DNA from 3 places in the Sulfoacidibacillus ferrooxidans genome. Region 1 is predicted to be linked to each of the others. Evidence: riboswitches for the same ligand, from Rfam matches in the RefSeq annotation. Region 1 holds a riboswitch; each other region holds the start of a gene.
The links. Region 1 has a riboswitch for cyclic di-AMP ahead of MM817_RS00790 (C40 family peptidase). Riboswitches for the same ligand answer to the same signal wherever they lie in the genome.

Region 1 (8,163 bases):
GTTTTTGATCAAGAGATACAAGATGCAATTGCAAGCCATACGTTAGGGCATCCTCAGATGTCTGCTGTTGCACAGGTTCTGTATGTAGCAGATGCGATTGAACCAGGTCGTTCATACGCGGGTGTTGATGAATTGCGTTTGGCAGCACAGAAAAGTTTACCCTATGCAGTTGCTTGTGTTGCAGATTCAGCTATCTTATTTTTAGTTAAACAGCATTTGCCTATCTGTTGGGAAACGGTTGAAATGCGTAATCAATTATGGTTAGGGATAGACGAAACGAATTGAATAGCGTAGAGTAAAATGGTAATTATCATCCTATAGGAGGTTGGCGCATGCGCGATCAGTGTAGAGAGTACGCCAAATTGGCTGCAGATGCAGCGGAAGACAAAAAGGCAAATGATGTAGTGATTCTTGATATAAGGGAGTTATCGATCATAGCCGATTACTTCGTAATCTGTAGTGCAAATTCACGTACTCAAGCGCAGGCGATTGCAGATTCAATTGAAGAGCACATGGAATTGCGCGGTGTGAAGATGAGAGGTACGGAAGGACACCGCGACGGGAAATGGGTGTTATTGGATTTTGGAGATGTGATTGTTCATGTATTTCAAGAAGAAGAACGACGCTTTTTTGATTTAGAACGACTTTGGGGAGATGCTCCTCGCTTGTCGATGTCTGTTTAATGGGCATGCGGTGGCGTTGATAAAGGAGTTGCAAGAAAGTGTACGAAGGATTTTCACATGTGTATGATGTGGTGATGAAAGATATCCCATATGATCAATTTGTACAACTTTTTGAGCAAGCAGTAACTTACGCGGGAGCCCCATGTACACGCGTGATGGATCTAGGATGTGGTACCGGTGTTATGATCCCGCATCTATTGCGTCGGTCGCGTACTGTCATTGGGGTGGATCCTTCTGAGCACATGTTGGCTATCGCGCAGGAAAAATTAAGTGCATATAGTAATCGTGTGTCATTTGTTCAATCGACAGCCGCACGTCTGCCAGTTCAGGTGCAAGCAGATCTATGTGTTTCTTTTTGTGATGTGTTTAATTACATGGTCATTGAAGAAGAGTTAATTCAATCTTTTGCTGCAGTTGCGCGCTCTTTACCAGAAAATGGGCATTTTCTCTTTGATATGCACAGCCCGTATAAAGTCCTGCATGTGCTTGGCAATCAAGTCCATTACGATGTGACTGATAAACATGCCACGTTGATGGTGACGTCAGTAGATCCTGAGAGCCTCATAGTAAGCTATGAAGTGACGCTCTTTGGATGGGTACAAAACGGCTTATATGAACGCATAGATGAGCATCACGAGCAGCGTGCATATCAGTTGTGGGAAGTATTTGGGGGACTGTCTAAGGCAGGCTTTCAAAGTGTCCATGTAGGTGCTGATGGGAAACTAGACGTGGACTGTGTACCTGTGGATGTCGTTCAATTTGCAAAGTGGACTGAAGAAGAGCAATATGCGCAAGTACAGCAATTAGAAAAACAGCTTTCTCTTTATCAAGCCGAGCGTTTTGTGTTTTTTGCCCATCGGTAACTCCTGACATGAGAGCAGATTATATCTCTGCGCTTGTGTCAGGAGTATCTTTTTTTGCGTGCGTTGTTTTATGAGTGTGATGAGCTAATGCGGTTACATACTCTGGATGACACTCAAAAAAGTTGACGAGGTTCGTTAATGCTTTTACGGTTTGTGGACTCACATGATGCTCAATCCCCTCGACATCTACCTGAATCGTTTCTTCCGTAATACCGAGCATGCGCAGTAACTCTGCAAGCATGGAGTGGCGTTGTTTCATTGCTCGCCCCATCTGTTCTCCGGATTTAGTGAGAATGATTCCGCGATACTTTTCATAAGTCACGTATTCGTATTCGTCTAGTTTTTGAATCATTTTTGTCACTGAGGAAGGTTGTACGGCGAGAGAAGTGGCAATATCTGAAACTCGAGCATACCCCTTGTCCTTCATCAGTTCATAGATTTTTTCTAAATAGTCTTCCATGCTAGGCGTAAGCATGCAGTCGCCCACTTTCACTGAGATTCTGCATTATTGTACTACAAATGCTCTGAGATTGCATAAATCATGCGCAATCAGTTGCAGCTATGGTTCATAGAAAGGCTTTAACTTACGATTTTGGATGATAGCATTTAGTAAAAAGGAATTTTGCTTCTTCTTGCGAACAGGATGTTATGAAGTATACGCAAGTGGAGGTGGGATTGTGCATAGTGCCGGTATTGGCAAACGCGTGATTGTGTATTTATTTGGGGGAATTCTCGTTATTGCTTGGGGATTATATTTTTTTATGCCACACGGACAAACTGCATCAGTCACCATGAGTACCCCTTATGAACACAAACAGAGTGTACCTTTGGTCACAGTGACTACATCACCTGATGTGATGACAGTGTATGTAGTCGGTGCAGTACGTCATCCCGGTCTCTATAAGCTGCCACTTGATGCGCGTGTAAGTGCGGCATTAAAGGTAGCGGGCGGTCCAACAAATTCTGCAGATCTCTATGCAATTAATTTAGCAGCTATCGTAGAGGATGGTATGCAGATCGTCGTTCCAAATGTAAGTCAGGTGGCAAGTAATGGGGGAACATCTGCTTTATTAACAACAGGGACAGTAGCAACGAATTCTTTACAAAGTACGGATACAAAAAGAAGTAGGCATCGAAATGGTAAATTACAACCGGGAGAACGCATTCAGCTCAATCAGGCGAGCTTAGCCACGTTGATGGAAATACCGGGAATAGGAAAGAAAAAGGCAGAAAATATCTTAACGTATAAAGCTATTCATGGCGCGTTTTCGTCTCTTATGCAGTTGCAATCAGTTCAGGGTATTGGTCCAAGGTTATTGGCTAAAATACTGCCTTATGTGACTTTATAATGAGATAAAAGGATGCACAGTACATAAAGTACGTGCATCCTCAAAGGTTTATTGATTTGTTTAGTGTAGGTAGTCAATATGCAAGTTAGTTTAACAAGCTTCTTGCAGTAACATATCGACTACTCCAGTAATAGGGGTTGTTAATATTGTCTATCTCTACATCTGTACTTGCTGCATCAACAAACAAACCGTTTCCCATATAGATACCTACATGAGAAATCCCATATCCCATCGTATGGAAAAATACGAGATCGCCAGGTTGTAAGTCTTCTTTAGCGACATATGTACCAACAGTTGCTTGCGCTGCCGCTGTGCGCGGAATATCCATGCCGAATTGTTTATACACATATTGTGCAAAACCTGAGCAATCGAAGCCAGAAGGACTAGTACCACCCCACACATAAGGGTCGCCTAAATACGTAAGTGCTTTTTGTACAATTTGCTCACCAAGCGTATGTGCAGCATCAGACTTGATGTCATCAAAAACAGAATACGTTACAGCGTCATTTGATCCGAGTTTTCTTTCTTTTTTGAACTCAATGACAGCATGTGCAGTACGGGGCCCGTAATAATCTGTTACTTTGACTGACTTAGGGTAATCGTGAAGAACTTTTAAATCAGTCTTTAATGTGGCTACTGCCGGACCTTGCACACCAGCTTTCATAATCACTGAACTGGTAGATGCAAAGGCGGGATTTGCCAACAACAAAGTTGCAGCTGCCGTCCCAATAATAGATAGGGACGCAACCCATGTGGATATGCGCAAAGAATAGGCCCCTTTCGTCTGCCTTCGAGGTTAGTTGACGGGTTAGGGCTGAAAGGTTGCCCCTCTGAAAGCTTCAGATTCACCCCGCGGTGTTGCGTCCCCCGTACCGGTCAGAGTCACCGGATTCGGCAATATCACTCTTGGCTATAATTCTATCAGTTACGACATAGTGTGACAACAGTAAATTTGAGATTTTATAAGTTTAGGAGAGATTCGTGTGTATCGGATCATCGCGTATCTCAGTTTGGCATTTTGTCTGGGTGCTTTGTTGGATGTGTGGGATAGGGATTTTATGGTTTATATGAGTGTTTTAATTGGTATAAGCATGGTGCTTTTGTTGCAAATTAGTGTACTTTTCATGAACAAAGGGAATGTGGTAACTATATATACACGTAAGATAAGCAAGCTACTGATTGTATGGAGACAATGGAGCTTAGGACCTACACTCTTACTATGTGTAGCGCTTCTTTTATGTATGGCAATAGGAACGGCTACAGCTCATGATGAGCAAAGTTCCCGTCGTATAGCTGCGTATTCCCTGCTAACTCTCGCAGCTAGTCACACAGGTGAGATTAATGCTGTAGTTAGCATTGTAGGGGAAATTGAAAGCACTCCAAAATCATTACAGATGCCGTGCAGAGTGTTGGCAGTGTATACAATGTCTGGTTTACAACAGCTACCCAATCAACCGATCGTGTGGGTGCAAATATATGATGGGTCTATTCGTCGTCATGCAACTCCTGGTGGAGTATCACAAAGTCATACCATTGCAGAGTATTATTCACAGATCAACGAGCTACATGCAGGGGCAGTGATCAGTCTTTTTATGCGAGTGAAACGAGTGCCAAAGGGACCATTTGCTATAGCACTTTTGCGTAAGGGGATCATGCTACTCGGAGATTCATCGCAATACAGCGTATCCTTGATGAGAGGTGGTGCACGGCCATTTTGGGATGTGGATGCATTACAGGGTCAATTGCTGGGATGGATTAAGTCTCGTGTGGATGCTAGTTATGGACAAGTTGCAAGCACTTTTTTATTATCCTTTGCCATTGGGGACCGCACAGAAATGAATCGGCAAGTGTTGCAAGTCTTCACATCACTTGGTATTATACACGCTTTTGTAGCATCGGGAGCTACGATTCGAATGACGATAGCTCCTGTAGTAACCAGGTTGCAGAAATGGCTAAAAATCTCTGCATGGTGGTATCCAATTGCAATATGTAGTACGGTCATGCTCGTGTTTTGCACAGGATTTGCACCACCTGCTGTGCGCGCTGGGATTGTTTATGGATACGAACTTTCAGCTGTTGCAATGAAAAGACCTTATGATCGTTTCACTGCAAATGCGGTGTCACTCGTCTGGATTACGCTCATAGAGCCACATTTGTTGGTTGATCCAGGTGTCGTATTATCCTACGGTGCAGCCACGACACTAGCGCTACTGCCAAGAAAGGTCCATATATACATCGGTCGTGTGATTACATGGCCTTCTGTGCGACATGTCGTTAGTCGAGGGATCGCTGGACAAATCGGTATCATGCCGCTTGTTGCGGAGGAATTTGGGCAATTACCGTATTTTTCATTGTTAATTAATCTTTTTTTGTATCCCCTATTGGAGTGGGTAATACCTATCTCATTTGTATTATGTACGATCGCCTGTATCGATCCGCGTATGATGGTGCCTATAGAACCTGAGATAGCACAAGTTGCGCATATATTGAGTACACAAATACTTGCTATGCGGGCGTACCCTCTCTCACTTCATTTTACAAAACCGCCCATATGGATACTGATGATGTATTATACTGCGATTTTGTTTCCTTTTTATAGTGTCACTCGGTATATTTTTGGCAAAGTCAGCAAATACTTTGTATAGGTGTTCGATCTATGACTTACAAAATGGGGAAGGTGATGAAATGATTTTTACAGAAGCACCTGACTTAGAATTGCTTGCAGAAAAATTAATTTCAGATGCATTTTATTTTCGCGATGAACCGAGTTTTAAAACTTTAACTGCTGTTCTTGAGACGACATCAGAAGTAGCTAAATACCTCAAAGAACGTGAGGAGGCTTTACAGTGGAGTTCGCGCCAACTCTGTCGTTAACTTGTATGGCGTGTCTTCATGACTGGCCGTTGGATGCAGAACAGGTCTTATTTACAGGATCTGAAACCACGATGCTCTATACAGTATGTCCTAGTTGTCACATACACATCCCACTATCTACAACAGAAGTGATATCACTTGTTGACGAGCGTTCATGACTAAGCAAATCATGTATTTTACCGTAATTGCGTTACTTTGTACAACAATATGGCAGGTTACGATACTTACAACACGTCATCCAGATTCAAAGATCATAGCTCCAGATCCAACCGTGCATGTTCTCTAGTCATGAGAATGTGCCTTTTCTTTTCTGTGAACACTATAGCAAGATCGGGTGTAGATCACGTAAGTGAGGAGCGATATCTATGGCGTCAATTGTTATTGTAGGGGCAGGATATGGTGGGGTGATGGCAGGATTACAATTTGAAAAAGCTTTGCAACCATTTACTTTAGTCAATAAACATTCGTATCATCAGTTTATTACATGGTTGCATGAAGCAGCAGGTGGCCGTCATCAAATTGATGATTATAAAGTGGAATTAAGTGAGATTTTTAGGCAACGGCTTTCAACTATCATCAAGGATGAAGTAGTTTCCATAGATCGTACGCAACGAAAAGTAATAGGGAAACATGACGAATATCCTTATGATTATGCCATTATTGGATTAGGAAGTGCACCAGAGTTTTTTGGTATTCCAGGTCTTTCACAATATAGCATGCAACTTCGTTCTCTTGAAACGGCAAGACAGATCCGCACCCATATCGAACAACAAGTAAAAGCGTATCGCGATGATCGCGATCAAAGTAGATTGCGAATCGTTGTAGGCGGTGCAGGGTTAACAGGAATAGAATTTGTAGGCGAACTTATCGATTGGTTGCCAGGTTTATGCAACCGTCTGGGTATTCCAAACCACCTTTTTGAAGTACAAAATGTAGAAGCGGCACCAGCTATTTTACCTGCCCTTTCGGAAAATCTACAACATAAAGCGCAAAGTGTCCTTGAATCAAAAGGCGTGCGTATTCGTACAAATACGAAGATTACTCAGGTTATGCAAGATGCGGTATACTTGGAGTCAGGTGAAATTGTAGAGGCTAAGACGATTGTGTGGACAGGTGGGGTACGCGCAAATCCGCTCTTACAAGATGCCGGATTTACTTGTGATGGTCGTGGCCGTGCCAAAGTCAATGAGTATTTGCAGTCTGTGGATGATGAACACATCTTTATTATTGGTGACAATGCTTCTTTTATCTCGGCCGGCAGGCCACTTCCACCTACTGCACAGTTGGCTACGCAGATGGGTGTGACTGTAGCCCAAAATGTTTTGGCTCATAGCAATCAAACAACAATGAAACCATTTGAACCTAAGATATTGGGTACTTTAGCATCACTTGGACGCGATGTGGGTGTTGGATTAGTGGGTGGTGTGCAGACCTCTGGGGCACCAGCTGGACTTGCAAAAGAGCTGACTAAGGTTAAATATTTATGGCAACTAGGTGGTATGCGCATGGTGTCACGCAATCGTAAACCGCTTGTTCGAGAATATTAATTCGCGGTCCGAACCGCGGCTGTTGTGAGGAGAAAATTGCCTGTGGAGAGTTCGTTTTATGAAGCATTGCAGACAGTGCGTAAAGGTGTTTACGGGGGAGTCTACGTTTTACTAGGTGAAGCAGATGGTTTTACTTCACAGTGGTTTGCAAAAACGTGTAGAGAGGCCATGCAACAGGGTCAGCCTACGGACTCCGAGCAGGTAGATGTGGTTAAATACTCACTGCAAACGGAACCGCTAGCTCAGATTGTCTCTGAATTGACTGATGGTGGGTTGTTTGGATCGCGTTTTGTGGCATTATGTAGTGATTTTGATGTATTAACTACGACATACAAAACGAAAGGTGACGATACGCACCTCATTGAAGTGATCGAATGGTTGATGGAGCATCCGCTGGAAGCGCCATTAATTTTGTTGACTGCAGCAGAAAAATTGGATGAGCGTAAGAAACTCACAAAAAAATTGCGAGCCTCAAAACAAATTACGACGATTGATACGAGAAAACATACGTCAAAAGAATGGGTAGAACTAGCCCGATTATTGTTAGGGGGACGTTCGTTACTCACCTCTTCGCAAATCGAGTTAGTCATTGCTAAAACTGGGCATTCACTTGGATTACTTGCAAAAGAGTTTGAAAAAATGGAAACGTATGCTGGCGATCGCACGTCACTTAGTACGGAAGAAGTGAATGATTTAGTGGGGGATTCAAAACAGGTAGACGTCTTCGAAGTGGTTCGTCATTTTATCGAAGGCAGATATGCACTTTCATCTTCATTATATAACAAATTAGAAGATCGATCGTTATTTGCTTTTCTGGCGCTTTTGGTTAGACAGTATCGCCTAATTG
Region 2 (8,163 bases), on a different contig from region 1:
ACAAAATTACAGATCATAGAACAAGAAGGTCGTTTACCAGATACAATTATTGCATGTGTCGGAGGCGGAAGTAACGCCATGGGGATATTTTATCCTTTTGTTGAAGATGAGCAAGTTACATTGATCGGTATAGAGGCAGCTGGTGAAGGGATGGACACTGAACGTCATGCAGCATCCATTGCTAAAGGAACGAGGGGCGTTTTACACGGTTCAATGACTTTACTTTTGCAAGATGAATACGGGCAAGTACAACCTGCCCACTCGATCTCAGCTGGATTAGACTATCCTGGAATTGGACCGGAGCATGCCCATCTTTTTGAGAGTAAACGTGCAACGTATGAACCAATCACCGATCAAGAAGCACTAGATGCATTCGTTACTTTATCGCGAGTGGAAGGTATTATTCCAGCACTAGAATCAGCACACGCAGTGGCCTATGCTATCAATTACGCCAAAACGCTTCCTAAAGACGCCGTGATCGTCATCAACCTCTCTGGACGCGGCGATAAAGATGTGCACACTGTGGAGCATGTATTAGGGGGGAATCTATCTTGACTACAAGAGGAAAAGTAGCCATTTTGCGCAGTTTGCAAAACAGGGGAGACCGTGTTGCATTTATTCCATTTGTTTCTGCAGGCGATCCAAATGAGGAGTATAGCTATCAGCTGATTGTTGAACTCGCTCAGTTTTCTGATGTCATTGAGATTGGCATACCATACTCTGACCCTCTTGCAGACGGACCGGTCATTCAAGCAGGTTCACTACGAGCACTAAAAGGTGGTATGAGCTTTCCAAAAGCGCTAGCTCTCATTGCGCGAGTCCGAGCTGTGACAGATGTTCCAATCATAGTTTTTACTTATGTCAATCCTGTTCTTCAGTTTGGAATTGAAGAACTTATGAAAGCATGCAATGAAGTAGGTGCAGATGGTCTCATCATACCCGATCTTCCTTATGAGGAAAGTGCGGAAGTAAGAGGCATAGCAGATCAATACGGGCTTGCATTTATCCCACTACTTGCTTTAACAAGTCACGATCGCATAAAAAAAATCGCATCAAGTGCTACAGGTTTTGCTTATTGTGTTTCTTCCCTTGGCGTTACAGGGGAGCGTAGTGCATTTTCTGATGAACTTGAGCAGTTTGTACTTGCAGTAAAAGAAGAGAGTCCTGTTCCTGTGGCTGTTGGTTTTGGTGTGAGTCGACCCGAACACATACGAACACTATCAGCATACGCTGATGCTGTCATTGTTGGTAGTGCACTTGTCAGACGGTGTGCAGATATTGATCAGGCACTTTTACAACACGATAGTGAATTAGCAAAACAGATATTTAATGATCTCATAGCATTTGCTCGCACGCTATCCCTTGCGGGAACACACGCAGTATGATGCGAGTATATGCATGCAGTGTAAAAAGGAGCAGTCATACTTGCTAGAATCAACACGACCATTTAAACGACTATGTCTGATTGGGTGCGGATTGATTGGGGGATCCGTAGCCCTAGCGTTAAAAGCCACTGGACAGATTGAACATAGTATAGGTGTGGATATTGATGATACCATTCTCGATATGGCTGTACAGCTTGGCGTTGTGGATGAAGCAACAACAGATGTACAACTTGGTGTATCTCAAGCAGATCTCATCGTAATAGCTACCCCCATATCAGTCACTCAGGCCATGATCGAGAAGATTGCTACATTAGAAGATACATTAGGTGATCGGGCGATCATCACCGACGTCGCAGGAATTAAATCAACGATGGTTGACATTGCTGATCACAAATTTACAAGAGCAGCTTTCATTGGAGGCCATCCGATGGCAGGTTCCGAAAAGTCAGGCATTACTGCCGCAAATGCGTTGTTGCTGGAAAATGCAGTCTACGTGCTCACGCCGTCATCAGCGACTTCTACTGAACGCCTACATGAGTTAATGGCTCTTTTACAAGCTACAGGTGCACGAATAAAAATATTAACACCAGAAACACATGATCGCGTTGTTGCGGCTATTAGTCACGTTCCACATATCATTGCTTCCTTACTAGTCAATCAAGTAGAAAAGCGAGCGGTCAGTGAGCCGCTTTACATCGAATTAGCAGCTGGGGGATTTCGTGACATTACGCGCATTGCATCAAGTGATCCGAAATTGTGGAGAGATACATGTCTAGAGAATCACAAAGAGATTGTACCTTTATTAGAAGAGTGGATTGAAAATATACAATCTTTAACTGACATGATTAAAAAGCGTGAACCTGTAAGTATTGAATCCTTGTTTGCAAAATCACGCGACTTTCGCGATGCATTGCCTGTAAAATCAACAGGCGCAATACGCGCGGTATACTCAGTCATGGTCGTTGTAAAGGATGTTCCTGGTCTCATCGGCCAAATCACTACATTATTAGGAGAATCCTCTATTAGCATTCGCAATATTGGTATTTTAGAAAGTCGTGAAGGTGACGATGGACAGTTGTTGCTTCAATTTGATACATCTGACTTTGCTGATAGAGCTTTTCTTATGCTGCAACAAAATAATTATCATGTGATTGCACAACAATGAAAACGTATTCTTTGTCCTGTTGACTTCTTGTAAATCTGTCGAGTATGATAAATAAGGATGTGTAATGTAGTTTCTCTCCACTCCTATCATCTCTCTTTTGGCTCGCGTGAACGATTATGCGAGTCCTTTTTATGAATAAAATGTATATTATATAAAAATATACACATAATACAATTCGTCAGGAGCAAAACCTATTGAGGTGATCCTATGCGACTTGTAGAATGTCTTAATCAAAGTGACATCGGGAATCTGCGTAAAATTGCTATTCGTCACACGATAGCATGTCCTCTATATTCTAAAAACACGTTACTTCAAGAAATATTAAACCGATTTAGTGATCCACAGTATGTAATTGAAAGAATGGCTACTTTATCTCCCATTCTTCGCCAAGCTCTCGAAGAGATTGCGTTAGAAGGGAGAAACCAATTTGCAAAATCCGAGCTACTCACGATATTGAGAAGACAACGGTCGGCAACTACAAAAAATGAACAAACTTCAGTATCTATGATTTTAAATGAGCTACTTGAAGAGGGCATTCTCTTTGAAACAGGAACTCCCTCACAGAGAACATATCGTTGTCCAACAGAGATATTAAAATATATTGTACATTATGAAACGCAGCAGTTGCGCCAATCTGTTCAGACGAGTATGTATGAACCTAAATGGATACGAACAGATCAAGGTACTCTTGCACGTGACGCTGTTACCTTTTTGCTGTTTCTAGCACGACACGAAGTAAAGCTGACTCAAGAAGGTGTCATTTTTAAACGCCAACAAATGCAAATTTTTCAGTTATTTGAAGTGCAAGAAGAACCACTCTCTGTGCATGTTGGATTTCGCTTTGGATATGGGCGTAGATTTCATGATTATCCAGATCGTTTTGCTATGATTTATGATCACCTATATGAAGAAGGATGCATTATTGAAGACGACTCAGGTTCTCTTATCATAGATGAAGTTAAAAGTGGTATTTATATGACGGAATCAGAAGAAAGCCGTGCAAAGAAGTTATTTCAGTTTTATATGCGGACATACCGCATATCAATACCAACGCTTGGACGGATTGTATCGAGAATTGCTAAATTTTCATCCAAAGCATGGGTATTTAAACAATCACTTGAGGATGAACTTTTGCATTTTATTGATAACTTTTATTATGAGTCAAAAGAGATTGTTTATCGACAACGCATCTTACAAATGCTTGTATATCTTGGATTTCTTGCAGAGGGTCGTGATCTTTCTCAAGATCTTTTATACCAATTAACGCCTCTAGGCGAACGCTTTGTGCATTCTTCCGACATACTAGATGATGGACTCTCAGGTGAAGAATCTTTTATTCTCAAAAAAGCAGTTATTGAACCTACTTTTGATATTTTAGTACCCAAAGAGGCTGATAGCACATACGCTTTTGAACTGCAGAAAATTGCGGAACCAATTAGTCGAGATCGTATGAACGTATATCGACTTACGCGAGAGAGTATTTATCACGCCCTGCTAAGTGGTTGGGATATGGAGAAAATGTATGAATTTCTTCGCACAATTAGCGGTGCTGAGATCCCTGCAAATGTGCAGCGCTCCATACGTGATTGGTGTCAGGAGTATGGAAAGGTTAAGCTTCACATATCGTGCGTAATCTCATGTCATGATCCATTGGTGTCAAACACCATTGAGCAACTTCAACCTATTGCAAAGAGGATGCCACAGCGGTTAAGTGAGCATCATTTAGCTTTTTTACCAGACGATGCTCCTGACTTACTTGCCTTACTATTGAAACTTGGATATCTGGTGTCTTATCCTCCGGAAATGGAGCAAATAGTAAAAAAAAGAAGTCGTTAGCTATTAATAGTGTATTTTAACTTTTATATTCTAAAAAATGCCATACCATCGGCATTTTTTTTCGTTTATAAGCACATTGCAGGAAAGCGACAAGGCATTGGCGAATACAACAATATAAAGAAGTAAACATTCAAACTCTTATGCTTATTGTGGGAAGGTCAACGGGAGGCGAACCATCATGAAAAGTGTGATAACGGTCGCAGATAAAAAGCAATTCATCAAATGGTTTTTAGAACGATATGAATTGCGTAACCCTGAAGCAGAATGGCTACTTCAATATTTGGCATCTAATGATCAGCTACTTGCCAAAGTTCATTTTACTGAACAATTTAAAAATGTTCACAAATCATTGTTGATGTCGACAACTTGCGTACAAATGACAGGATTTAAATTTTATAAAAATAAACGTGTGACATCTGACGTAGAAAAGGCTTTTCTTGATGTTCATAGTCATCCAGAAGAAGATGTGTATATCACACTCTATTATCGTCAACGGAGTGATTGTGTACACTATCTACAAGTAATAGAATCTGTTCAGGAGCCAGTTCGAAAAACAACACCCACAGATATTCTAATGGAATTGCAAGTAGACTTATTGCTAGATCACATTGAAAACATCCATTATACGAAACAATTGAAGATTGCGATTGATCAGGCTTTGGATGAAGGTGATCGTGAAACATTTATGAAACTAAGTGCAAACTATCAAGCGATTGTCTGCAATGTTCATTAACGAGACTCAATTACCCATTGTCGTTTAACTAAAAGAGATGTATGATATGAAATGTAGTATTCTTTTTCAGTTTCATATTGTAGCGCTCAATTCCGAACTTCGGAAGCGGGGGAACCAGTTTCTTGGGGTGAATCGAATCTTTTGATTCGTAGGGCGGCTCTCAGCCCGAATCCGACAGCTAACCTCGTAAGCGGAAAGAGAGGTGGATGGTTATGCCGATAACCACTTCCTTTTTACTCGCGCTTCCGTGACCGATTGATCGTCACGGTTTTTGTTTTGTTTATGCGTGTAAATACGAAAAGGGGAGATTGACATGACTTTATTACATGACATTCAAGAAGGTGTAAGGCACGGCATTGAACTAGAAGGAACATCTTCAGAAACTTGTATTTGCTCTGTTGTTACTCACGAAGTGACTATGTATTGCAATACAATGTCAAGGGCAGAAGATGTAGTACGAGAGATTTCCTCTATCGCGCAACACGCTATTATGGGCGTTCTTTCTAGCTTAGTTCCTTTGCACAGTTTTGCCGTATCTGAAACCACACGCGGTGTACTGCATGGTCTGGTCTGTGCAGGACTTGATGTCTCGTATGTGACACGTTCAGTTAGCCAAGGTATTCGAGAGGCTCTTTCTATGAACGATCGCTATTCACCTGAGATGGAGCAAGCTATACACCAAGGGATTCGTCAAACTCTACATGATCTTGGCATGAAACGCTTAGAGGATGATCGGGCTCTTGATTTACCAGGTTATTTTGTTAACCAATCGGCAACTTTCGGTGAGGCTAGATTTTAACTGCACTTTAGTCAGAAGTTAATAGATGAATAAGGGTAGGAGCGCAATATTAAGGCTCCTATTTTTTATGAGATGATGAATGAAGGAGAAAGCGATATGCGTTTTGAAGAATTTTCACTAAGCCAGATCGAAGAAAATTACCGGCATCTTGACACTGTGCTATTGACAGTAGGTGGCTTGACATGGCGCCCATCTCATCTACCTGTAGGCACTACATGGTATATATTAAGGAAGCTACGCGACGAGGTAGAGATGGCAAAAGGAGATCGAATTCTTACTCTTCCTTTGCAATCCATTGATACCACATTTGATGATACTGCGGTTGTTCAGTTGCAAAAAGAAGCTTTTAGTCAAATCATCCATCGTTATATCCATGAATTAACACGTCATTTTCAATTTCGTCGATTGATCCTATTGACAGATAGTCTTTATAAAGAACAACTAGTGATGCAAACCCTTCTTACAGCAGATAGTCAATTAGACATGATGTCCTTTATATGGTGGCGTGACGGACAATTACAAGAGGCATTGTCATCTACTTCATATAAAAATGTTTCTAAAGAATTTTATCCTTCTGGTGAATGGGAAACATCGCTCATGATGGCGCTCGCTGACCATCTGGTTGTTCGCGATCCAGCTAGCCTCACGCGCTATCTGGCACAGGGTTCAAATGCTAAGCTAGGATCCATGATGTGGGGTCACTTATCGCAGCAACTAAGTGAAAAGGTTGGTCAATTTATCGCTCTTGCATGATGCACGTCTGCATGACACCCTACCCTCTTTGGAACACTAGAGGGCAGGGGTGACTATAGTGCAAATGATAGTAGATTCGATTCTAAGGATTCTTCATAAGCGCTCTGTATGGAAAGGTATTGGTGCACTTAATGCTATTGGTACTGTGTTTGGTTTCATGTGGTACCGTGGACAGGTAGACCACACCTTATTTTATTTGCGAATCTTCGTTCCAGATAGTCCTGTCGCTGCGTTGTTCTTTACTTTAGCCATATGTGGCATCCTTTGGCCACCGGCTTCCCATCTATTGAGAGAGGCGATTACATTTCTATTTGCGTTAGGAGTTACTTCACTCTTTCAATATGGTCTATGGGCTGTTATTGTGTTAACCGATGGTTTTTTTTATTTGCATAGTTTACCACTTGAGGGTGTAGGTTTATGGTTTGCACATGCAGGGATGTTAATTGAAGCGCTCGTATTTACGAAGCTTGTACCGCTTTGCACATATAAACCACGACATATCGCCACTGCTTTTGTATGGTTGTTTTTCAACGACTATGCGGATTACGTGTATGGAGTATTTCCATATTTACCGCGATTTTCATTACTCTCAGTGATCACTGTAGTCACGCCGCTACTATCAGTGGTTACTTTGTTTGTTTTTTGGCCATCCACAATGTCCAAATTATCGCGTAAAACCTTCTCCTAAAACATCATTTACATCATTTAAAACCACAAATGCTCGATCGTCCACATCGTGAACAAGTTGCTGTAAACGCACCACTTCATCGCGGCTGACAACACAATAAACGACTAATTTTTGATCCCTGGTATAACCGCCTTGACCATGTAGAAGAGTTGTACCTCGTCCCATGTCATTATGAATGCGATCTGCGATCTGTTCCGGTTGATCACTAATAATCATAGCTGCTCGCGATGCAGAGAATCCTTCAATCACTGAATCGATCATGCGGCTAGCTACATAGAGTGCTACAAGGGAATACATAGCTGTCTCCATATTGATAACGATGGCAACAAGTGCAATGACGACAACATCAGAAGCAAACATGAGGCGGCCCATCGAGTGGTTAAAGTAATGCCGCGCAATTCGCGCTAAAATATCAACGCCACCCGTTGTTCCACCACTTCGAAAAATAATACCAAGACCAGCACCGCAAATAACACCGCCATAGAGTGCGGCGAGCAGGCGATCGTTCACATGTACTGCAAAATGTTGCGTTATGACGGTGAATAGCGATACGGCTAAAACACCTAAGATGGTTTTTATACTGAATTCACGTCCAAAAAAGCGCCATCCCAGGATTAAAACAGGTATGTTTAAAACGAGAAAAGATGCTCCAATGGGTATAGACAACTTATACAATAGGACGATGGAAATCCCGACAAACCCACCTTCTGCCAGCTGATTTCCCACAATAAATGCATTTAATCCTACCGAATAAATGAGGCTTCCCACAATAATGAGCAAATAGGGTAAACTGCGTTTCACAAA
Region 3 (8,163 bases), on a different contig from region 1:
AGGCTATCGTGCACTTGAATGCCCACCCATCATTCGACGTGAAATTCGGGAAGGTCATCAGATAGGAAGTCATGGATATGACCACCAGAATCTTGCCCTCGCCAATGCAACGACGATTCAAGAACAAATACGTAAAGCAGATGATGCAATTATTCGCGCAGGCGGTATCCGTCCTCTCTATTATCGACCACCTTATGGAGCGCTCGATTCACAAAAAAACGCCATCATTCAACAATGTGGTCATCCCATTAAACGTTGGGATGTAGATTCATTAGATTGGAAAGCCACAACAAAAGAATCGATTATCTCTCTCGTAGAAAAACAAGTAAAACCAGGTTCAGTCATCCTATTTCACGATGGCATTACACAAAGTCAGTTCACCGCACTTGCACTTCCCATTATTATTCGCGATTTGCGTAAACAAGGATTTGTCTTTCGTGTTCTTCCTCCTAGATAGGCTACGGCGTACCCATTGTGATCAATACGCCGTAGTCTTGTCTATTTGATGCTATGTTACAGTAATGCCGTGCGCTCTTGACGCGATTGTTCAACCGCTTCTAGAGCCTCTTCTACGTCTTTTGTACGATACCCACTCTGTACGCCAACGTAAAAAAATACAAGTGAAGTCATGGCGACAATCACCATGTCCCATGGATAAGCAATCCAATTTTTCAACTCGCCAAGTTTAGTTGATCCAGCATATGAAAAGAAAAGCATGACAAGTAAATATAGAATTAGCCAAATCCCACTTTTGAACGATTGACCACTTGGACGTTCGATTTCACTTGGCAGCAACAATGAAAAAATCCCATACAAAATGATGCCAATAAGAAGTGCAATCAATAGCTTAGAATCAATGGCCCAACCAGTCCAATAAATGATTAACGATCCAATAACAAAGGCAAGCGGAGAAATAATACTCGCTCCTGCTAGGCGGTATGGCCTGATTGCATCACTTGCTGTTTTACGCAGCACAGTAAGTGATACCGGTCCAATGATATACGTAAAGACTGTTGCAGATGACACTAATCCGACTAGAGATTGCCATGAGGGAAATGGTAACAAGAAAATTAATCCTAAAATAAAAGCTGAAATAAGCGCTACATATGGTACACCTGTGCGTTGATCAACCTTTGCTAAAGCACGTGGAAAGTACCCGTTATTAGCCAATGCATATAAAACTCTTGTCGTAGAGGCAATGTAAACATTCCCAGTTCCTGCAGGTGAAATAATGGCATCTGCATATAACAGAACTGCCATCCACCCTAAATTTAAGCTGACAGCCAATTGTGCAAATGGTGCGTTAAATGACACGCTTGGCCATCCATGAGAAAGTGCTGACGGACTAACACCGGCAACAAAGACTAATTGTAAGAGAACATACAAAACGACTCCAACAACAATAGAAATGAGTAACGCAAGAGGTACATCTCGTTGCGGATTACGTGCTTCCCCAGCTAAATCAAGCGCTTGGCGAAATCCTAAATAAGCGAACACGACTCCTGATGTTGCTACCGCAACTAAAATACCAGAGCTACCTTCAGGAGCAAACCCACCAGCAGAAGTAAGGTTACCCCAATGCAATCCTGTAAACAAAAAGATAATAATTGTTAGCGTTGGCATGATAAATTTCACAAAGGTAATCGTTGTATTGACCTTTGCAAAGTAACGCACACCAAAATAGTTCACTAAGAAAAATCCAAACATTAAAATGGCCGCACAGGTAAGACCAAAACCTGTCAAGAGATTGGTATGCGAGTTCCAAAGTTGTGGAAACCAATGCGATGCATATTGCATCACACCTTCCGCCTCCACTGCTGGCACAGAGGAATAGGCAATCCACGCCGCCCACCCCATGATAAAACTTGTTACGTGTCCATGGCTATAATGAGGATAACGCACAATTGAACCAGACTCCGGGAGCATACCCCCTAACTCAGAATATACCAATCCTATAAAGAGAACTGCAATTCCCCCAATGATCCAAGACACAATCGAAGCAGGTCCAGCATCTTGGGCCGCATAGAGTGCCCCAAACAACCATCCAGAGCCGATAATTCCTCCTACAGAAGCCATCGTTAAGTCAAGAAATGATAGATCTTTTTTTAATCCAGTATGCATTCTCGAGACTGCCCCCTTTTTTAAAACGTGTGAAAATAACCACATGGCACCCGTGGTTTGAATTCAGATCATGAGGTAAACAAGTCATCGGAATATGTAGAATGGCGATGACATTCCTACTATTCGCCTACGAGGTTAGCTGACGGGTTCGGCGAGCCATTCGCCTAAGAGAGGATTGTGGGCACAACCCTCTCTACTCACCCCAGAATCGTGGTTCCCCCGTTTCGTTTACAAAACGAATTCGGCCCTTATAAAAATGTCACAGTGGACATTAGGAAGTTAGCTATCAAAAGTAAGTATAGCACAAATCATTGTTAATCTTAATGAAACGCACAACACATGAGGCCAAAGTAAGTGGGCACTTCATAGGAAAGGAACTCTACCTTGCGCTCATTGGGAGCGATCGCCCCAGCTAGCATTAATGCTTGCCAAATACCGTCTGGTTTAGCATGTTCAATAAACTCAGGCTCAAACTGCATCATTCCCTCCAAATGTGCAGTGTGTAAAAGTGTAACTACTTGCTCATCCAATTGTCTTGCCGCTTCATGAAATCCATACGGTCCTGTTTCGTCATGAGCGTGAGACCAATCGCAACTAGCAATAAGACCAACACGTTTACCAGACTGTGCAACAGCTTCAGCCATTGCAGATCCAAATAGTAAGTGATCTTCAAAACTAAGTGATCGCGATGGAGTAATCACGACAATAGACGTTTCTGGCATGAAATAAAGTGGTACTACGACACCCCAGTCTAGTGGCATACAGGATAACGGTCCTTCACTCGTAGCAAAGCCTAAAGTAGCTACCGGAAGTCCTTTTTTCTTTGCATGATCTGCGATAGCGCCTGCAAGCATCCGATCTACTTTTCTGTCCATGGATATCTTTGCTCCGTAATCCTCCATTTCGCCAAACATATGTTCACAATTAACTATGGCAAATTGTTCATCAATCCGTGTACCATGTGGTGTAAGTACAATGATCGTATCCGGGTTGGACTGTTTCATCGAGGCGCCTAAACTCTCCATACTAAGACGCGTTTTTTTCATGAGTTCCGGGTACGGCTTAGCCAATTCCTCAATGATTTCTGATCCATGAGGGGTGATACAAGCAAAAACAAATGGATTCAAATAGACTCTCTCCCCTGTTCTAATGGTTTTTTATCCATCTTATCTACCTAAGAGTACACGATTGCATAAGAAGCCTCAACCGTCCGTTTTACAACTATCCAATGTAAGCATACTAGACTGCACTACATGACAGACATAGCTTTGTTTTGTATACTAAGCACACGCATGACAATGTCTTATGATAAGTAGAATGATCATGATAGAGGACTGAGCGATCTCGCACCGGTTGTATACCAAAGGATGATTAACCATTGAAAAAGAAAAAAAGAATGAGCTACATAAACTCGTTACTTCGGTTAGACATGGGACAAATCACATGGCGTCAGGCATTGCGCAATGCTTTAGGAATCTCGCTGCCTCTCATCGCAGGAGTGCTATGTGGGCATATCCTTTACGGACTAGGGGGGGCGGTAGGTGCTCTCGTAGCAGGTTTTGCATCCATGACAGGCACCTATCGCAAACGTCTGCGCACGATGCTATTAACAGCTGTTTGGATGAGCGTGGCCACATTTATTGGTGCGGCCACAGGCAATATTTTATGGTTTGCAGTATTTGTCATGATGATCAGTGGATTCATCGCTGGATTATTAGTCGCTGTAAGTCCTGAAGCTGCACAAATTGGGCTGCTCTCTACAAACTCCCTCATTCTGATTGCAAACTTTCCCGAAACACCACTGCATGCATTCTATCAAGGACTACTTGTAGCAGCAGGAGCGCTGATCCAAATCATCCTTATGATGATTGATAATGCAGTGCGTCCATCTCCAACTGAAGCTTCTGACGTAGCTACTGTCTTTAAGGCATTATCCGCCTATGCCAAAGCTCGTACACGCGATGCAGATGTACTTGTTGCAAGGTCATTCCTCATAGCCAATTCATCATTAAAAGATTCTTCTCTGAAAACAAGTTATTGGTATCACTTGTCTCATCTTCTAGATATAGCAGAACGCTTACGCCTCGATATTGTAGCTTTAGATGGAGCTTTTTTTATGCATAGAGAACATGGCACCCATGCCGAACGTGTAAGTCATATTGAACTCTACCAACATCTTATTCGCACTGTTTTGCAGCAGGTGAGTGAGATTCTTGCAAAAGTCAGCCCCATTATCAAGAAGAATGCACTCGTTGATCCGTCTTTTGCGGACTCTGTATCTCAGTTACAAAAGCTTATTTCCACTACTATGATCTCTACGCTAGACCATGAGGATCGAGCACAAGAACTAAAAGAACGTCTAAACGACCTCATAAGCCGTTTACTTGACATGAGTAACTTTATTACTTCCGGTCAACCTTCACTTGAGATAACAATGACAACAAAAGAAATGCCTACACTGAGAAGGTCTACTTTATCTGTCATCCATGACGTGTCCTCTACTTTAAAAGCCAATGTAACACTGCGCTCATCTGCTTTTCGACATGCCATCAGACTTTCAGGAACACTTACAGTAGCTGTATTGCTTTACCGTTTCTTACACTTACCGCGCGGTTACTGGATCCCACTAACCGCTCTCATTATTTTAAAGCCTGATTTTTTCACAACGTTTAGTCGAGGATCTGCAAGGATTCTCGGCACTCTTTTAGGTGTAGCTTTCACAACTCTATTCATGATATTTATTCCTGACTCTCACCATCTACTTGGACTTTCACTTGTCGTACTTTTTGCGTGGGCACTCTATACGACCATTAATTTCAACTATACAATTTATACCACTTTATTAACGGCTGAAGTAGTTGTACTGCTATCATTTTTCGAACAAAGCGCACCACTTGCTACGGCAATGGATCGTCTGATCGATACAGCAATTGGCGGCATATTAGCATTTGTTGCATATGCAATATGGCCGACATGGCAACGAAGAAATGTTCCGGAAAGTTTTAACCGGCTCATTGTTGCAGAACAGAAATACTTTCATGCAGTATTTCATCTCGATTCTAATACATCGAAGTACCGCAAAAATACACGTTTAGCCCGCACGAATACGGTAACCGTTGTAGAACAAGCACTGGCAGAACCAGTGCAACTCAAACTACCTGTTGTCAATATCATGGGGCTTCTCACTGGATTACATCGTTTTGCAGACACACTAGTTGCCTTAGAAGCAAATTCTGATACGATACTGGCACCATATATAGAGCAACCTGATGTACAACATTTTATTGCGGCTACTGAAGCCGCATTAAATAGCTTGGAACAATTATTGGTCGCACGAATGATAGCTACAACAAACACACAATTCAATACTATAGAGACCTCTGTACAGTTGAAAGAAATAGAAGATGCTATACATGTCCATACGAACCATATACCACCTGCACTAGAAGAGATATTTGTTAGACTTGCAAGTAACATTGGCACTATGAATCGCATGCTAAGTTCTATCGAATAGTAGCATGCGATTCATATGGACATTATTTAGCTGTAATATAAGGGCTTTTGGCAGACGCTGAAACGTCGAAACCATCCCACATGCCAGAATCTTCTTGACCATCAGAGACAGCAGATACCACTCCATACTTTCCAGTGTGTATTGCCTTAAACTGAAAATCTTGTTCTTGTCCATATGGTATTCCTACTGTGGGATTCACAGTTGATGCTCCTTTAAATGCAGGAGTAAAAGCGCCTGCTTGAATTTCACGAAAGGGTACGATCATCGCGCTATTATAGACTAAGGATTGTTCATTCTTAAACAGGACAAAAACAGTCCACCCCACCGGGACAACAATTGTCATATATCCATTGGCATATCCATCAAAGTCAATATCACCAAGTGCCGTTTGAGTAGCGATTAACAGGATATGCACTTGTTTTTTTCTAGCGTCAATCGTCATCCACTTTTTTGTCAATCCGCGATTAGAAAAGTGATCTCTTTGATTAGCATATTGTTCAATGTTTTTCAGTGTGGTATCACCTTGTGCGGGAATATCATACAGATGAAGACTCACGATTAACATCATGGTAGCTAGTGCACTATAGAGTAACGGAGCCCTGCGAACAACAGGTGCAAGAGACTTCTCTACTTTTGCTAAAAATGTTTTTAACCAAAGAAAAATAGCTGGTATATCCACACTATCCTGTACCCACAACGATGCAATGATCAGGGCGAAGATTGGAGAAGTGTTAGGATCAGTACCTACACCGCCCACAACACCAAAATCTTGTCCTACCCACCACGTAAATAAAAGCCAGGTAAAAGTAAGGATCATTGTAAATCGTTTAGCGATTTTAAACCAAAATATAACCGCAAGTAACAACATCACGAATGAAAAAATGCCATTCCATAGCACCGCTGCTTGCGTCGCAATCGAAGAAATCGATTGAATTGGCACTTGAAGAATAGCTGGTTGTGGCGTAGAGATCGAGTTTTCAAATAGCGAGGATATACCATTTGCATTCCAAAAGCCATCAGAAGGAACTATTTGCCATAAAGCACAAATAAACCAAAAAAGTGATACAAACGCTCGTTCTACTCTCCCCATTTTGCCTGTTATCCACAACTTCATTGGCATTAGAAGAAAAATAGCAGAAACAACATAGAGAGTAACTGAACCAGGACTCCCTGTAATAAAGGATGGATTCCCTGTTAGAATGCCTCCTAGCCCTTCACCAAAAATCCAGACAAGCAATCCCCAGAAAATTGAGATCCATAAACCTGCTTTCCCAAGCCACTTATCTTTACCCACAAAGAGCAGGACAGCAATAGCTAACTGAATAATTGCCGCAAATACTGCCGATAGTAACTGATGATCAGTCCATAACTGAATTCCTTGGCCCATCATCCGTAAGTAAAATGCAGGTTGTCCTGCTAAGACTGGTGCCAACACCATATCCACAAACATACTACTAGCCATCGGTGGTTGAATTTGTAATAGCCCATCAATAAACCAAAGTGCGGCTAATCCATACCATAAAAAAGATCTACCCAGTAAATACACATGCACTTTCTTAGATCGTTGCTCCTCTAGCATCCCATGTTCATTCGCTGTATTGAGAGCGGAAAACGAATTTTTCAATTCAATGGTGTTCTGCTCTACTATGCGTGCCTTCCTTAGACCAACCATATAGACGATGGATACAATCATTAAAATGAGAAATCCAACCGTAGCGAGTAATAATGAATAAAATTGCTCAACCGTATGTACGCTTAAATATTTCAATAAATAATATGGCATAACTAATCCTCCGATAATAGATCCTTATTACGCTTATCAATACTAGAATCTAAGATTAGCTATGTCAAGGTCAAGGGTAGATAAGATCCATCCACATGCTATATAAAGGCTTTAGCGTTTTATCTCACACCAATGACCATATCACATTAGAAATATGGTTACGTACTGTCTTTTCGCTTATGAAAAGCGTTTCTGCGATCTCCTTTGTCGTCTTATCCTGTACTAGGAGTTCAAACACTTCTCTCTCACGAATTGTCAGGAGTGACTTTGCACGCACATCCCTTACGGCGGACACTTTATCCTATCCCTCCTTGCTCCAGTTCGCATTCACAAGGTTCAGGGATACAGTTATCGTATTGTATGAGTCAATAAAAAAGGGTGTGCAACAAGAATTTGATATTGGGCTATGACCATCACACCTTATATCAATAGAAAATGCAGGAAAGAATAAAAAAGTTCTAGACAATCGTTCCCATTTTAGTGGATAAATAAAAACCTTAAGCATGACATGCTTAAGGTCAACGATAAAGCCAGATGTATCGAACATATCTAAATCTATTTATCTCCCTAACCAGCTTGAAAATGCATACCCATCAATAGAACGGTTCATCGCAGCAATCGATGTGGTTAAAGGAATGCCTTTTGGACATACCTGCACACAGTTCTGCGAATTGCCACATTCATGAATACCACCTTCATCCATTAGTGCCTCAAAACGATCTTGTTTGTGCATGGCTCCTGTTGG

Region 2: it holds a riboswitch for cyclic di-AMP, as region 1 does, so the genes downstream of both, MM817_RS12835 (hypothetical protein) here and MM817_RS00790 (C40 family peptidase) in region 1, are expected to answer to the same signal.
Region 3: it holds a riboswitch for cyclic di-AMP, as region 1 does, so the genes downstream of both, MM817_RS07435 (APC family permease) here and MM817_RS00790 (C40 family peptidase) in region 1, are expected to answer to the same signal.

The regions. Positions count from the first base shown of each region.
Region 1 is NZ_JALBUF010000001.1:129,368-137,530, reverse strand. It holds gene yqeK (bis(5'-nucleosyl)-tetraphosphatase (symmetrical) YqeK) at 1-285, shown strand, start outside; gene rsfS (ribosome silencing factor) at 333-683, shown strand; gene MM817_RS00805 (class I SAM-dependent DNA methyltransferase) at 722-1,546, shown strand; gene mntR (transcriptional regulator MntR) at 1,566-2,021, opposite strand; gene MM817_RS00795 (helix-hairpin-helix domain-containing protein) at 2,224-2,895, shown strand; gene MM817_RS00790 (C40 family peptidase) at 2,981-3,661, opposite strand; cyclic di-AMP (ydaO/yuaA leader) riboswitch at 3,666-3,802, opposite strand; gene MM817_RS17165 (ComEC/Rec2 family competence protein) at 3,879-5,540, shown strand; gene MM817_RS00780 (hypothetical protein) at 5,581-5,769, shown strand; gene MM817_RS00775 (hypothetical protein) at 5,742-5,927, shown strand; gene MM817_RS00770 (NAD(P)/FAD-dependent oxidoreductase) at 6,135-7,316, shown strand; gene holA (DNA polymerase III subunit delta) at 7,359-8,163, shown strand, end outside.
Region 2 is NZ_JALBUF010000011.1:27,773-35,935, reverse strand. It holds gene trpB (tryptophan synthase subunit beta) at 1-555, shown strand, start outside; gene trpA (tryptophan synthase subunit alpha) at 552-1,385, shown strand; gene MM817_RS12850 (prephenate dehydrogenase) at 1,426-2,550, shown strand; gene MM817_RS12845 (helicase-associated domain-containing protein) at 2,758-4,386, shown strand; gene MM817_RS12840 (YpiB family protein) at 4,565-5,119, shown strand; cyclic di-AMP (ydaO/yuaA leader) riboswitch at 5,193-5,326, shown strand; gene MM817_RS12835 (hypothetical protein) at 5,433-5,918, shown strand; gene MM817_RS12830 (creatininase family protein) at 6,015-6,671, shown strand; gene MM817_RS12825 (DUF1405 domain-containing protein) at 6,736-7,359, shown strand; gene MM817_RS12820 (YitT family protein) at 7,336-8,160, opposite strand.
Region 3 is NZ_JALBUF010000003.1:234,026-242,188, forward strand. It holds gene MM817_RS07430 (polysaccharide deacetylase family protein) at 1-457, shown strand, start outside; gene MM817_RS07435 (APC family permease) at 514-2,121, opposite strand; cyclic di-AMP (ydaO/yuaA leader) riboswitch at 2,232-2,378, opposite strand; gene MM817_RS07440 (class III extradiol dioxygenase subunit B-like domain-containing protein) at 2,442-3,248, opposite strand; gene MM817_RS07445 (FUSC family protein) at 3,500-5,635, shown strand; gene MM817_RS07450 (sulfocyanin-like copper-binding protein) at 5,658-7,418, opposite strand; gene MM817_RS07455 (LuxR C-terminal-related transcriptional regulator) at 7,543-7,713, opposite strand; gene sdhB (succinate dehydrogenase iron-sulfur subunit) at 7,978-8,163, opposite strand, start outside.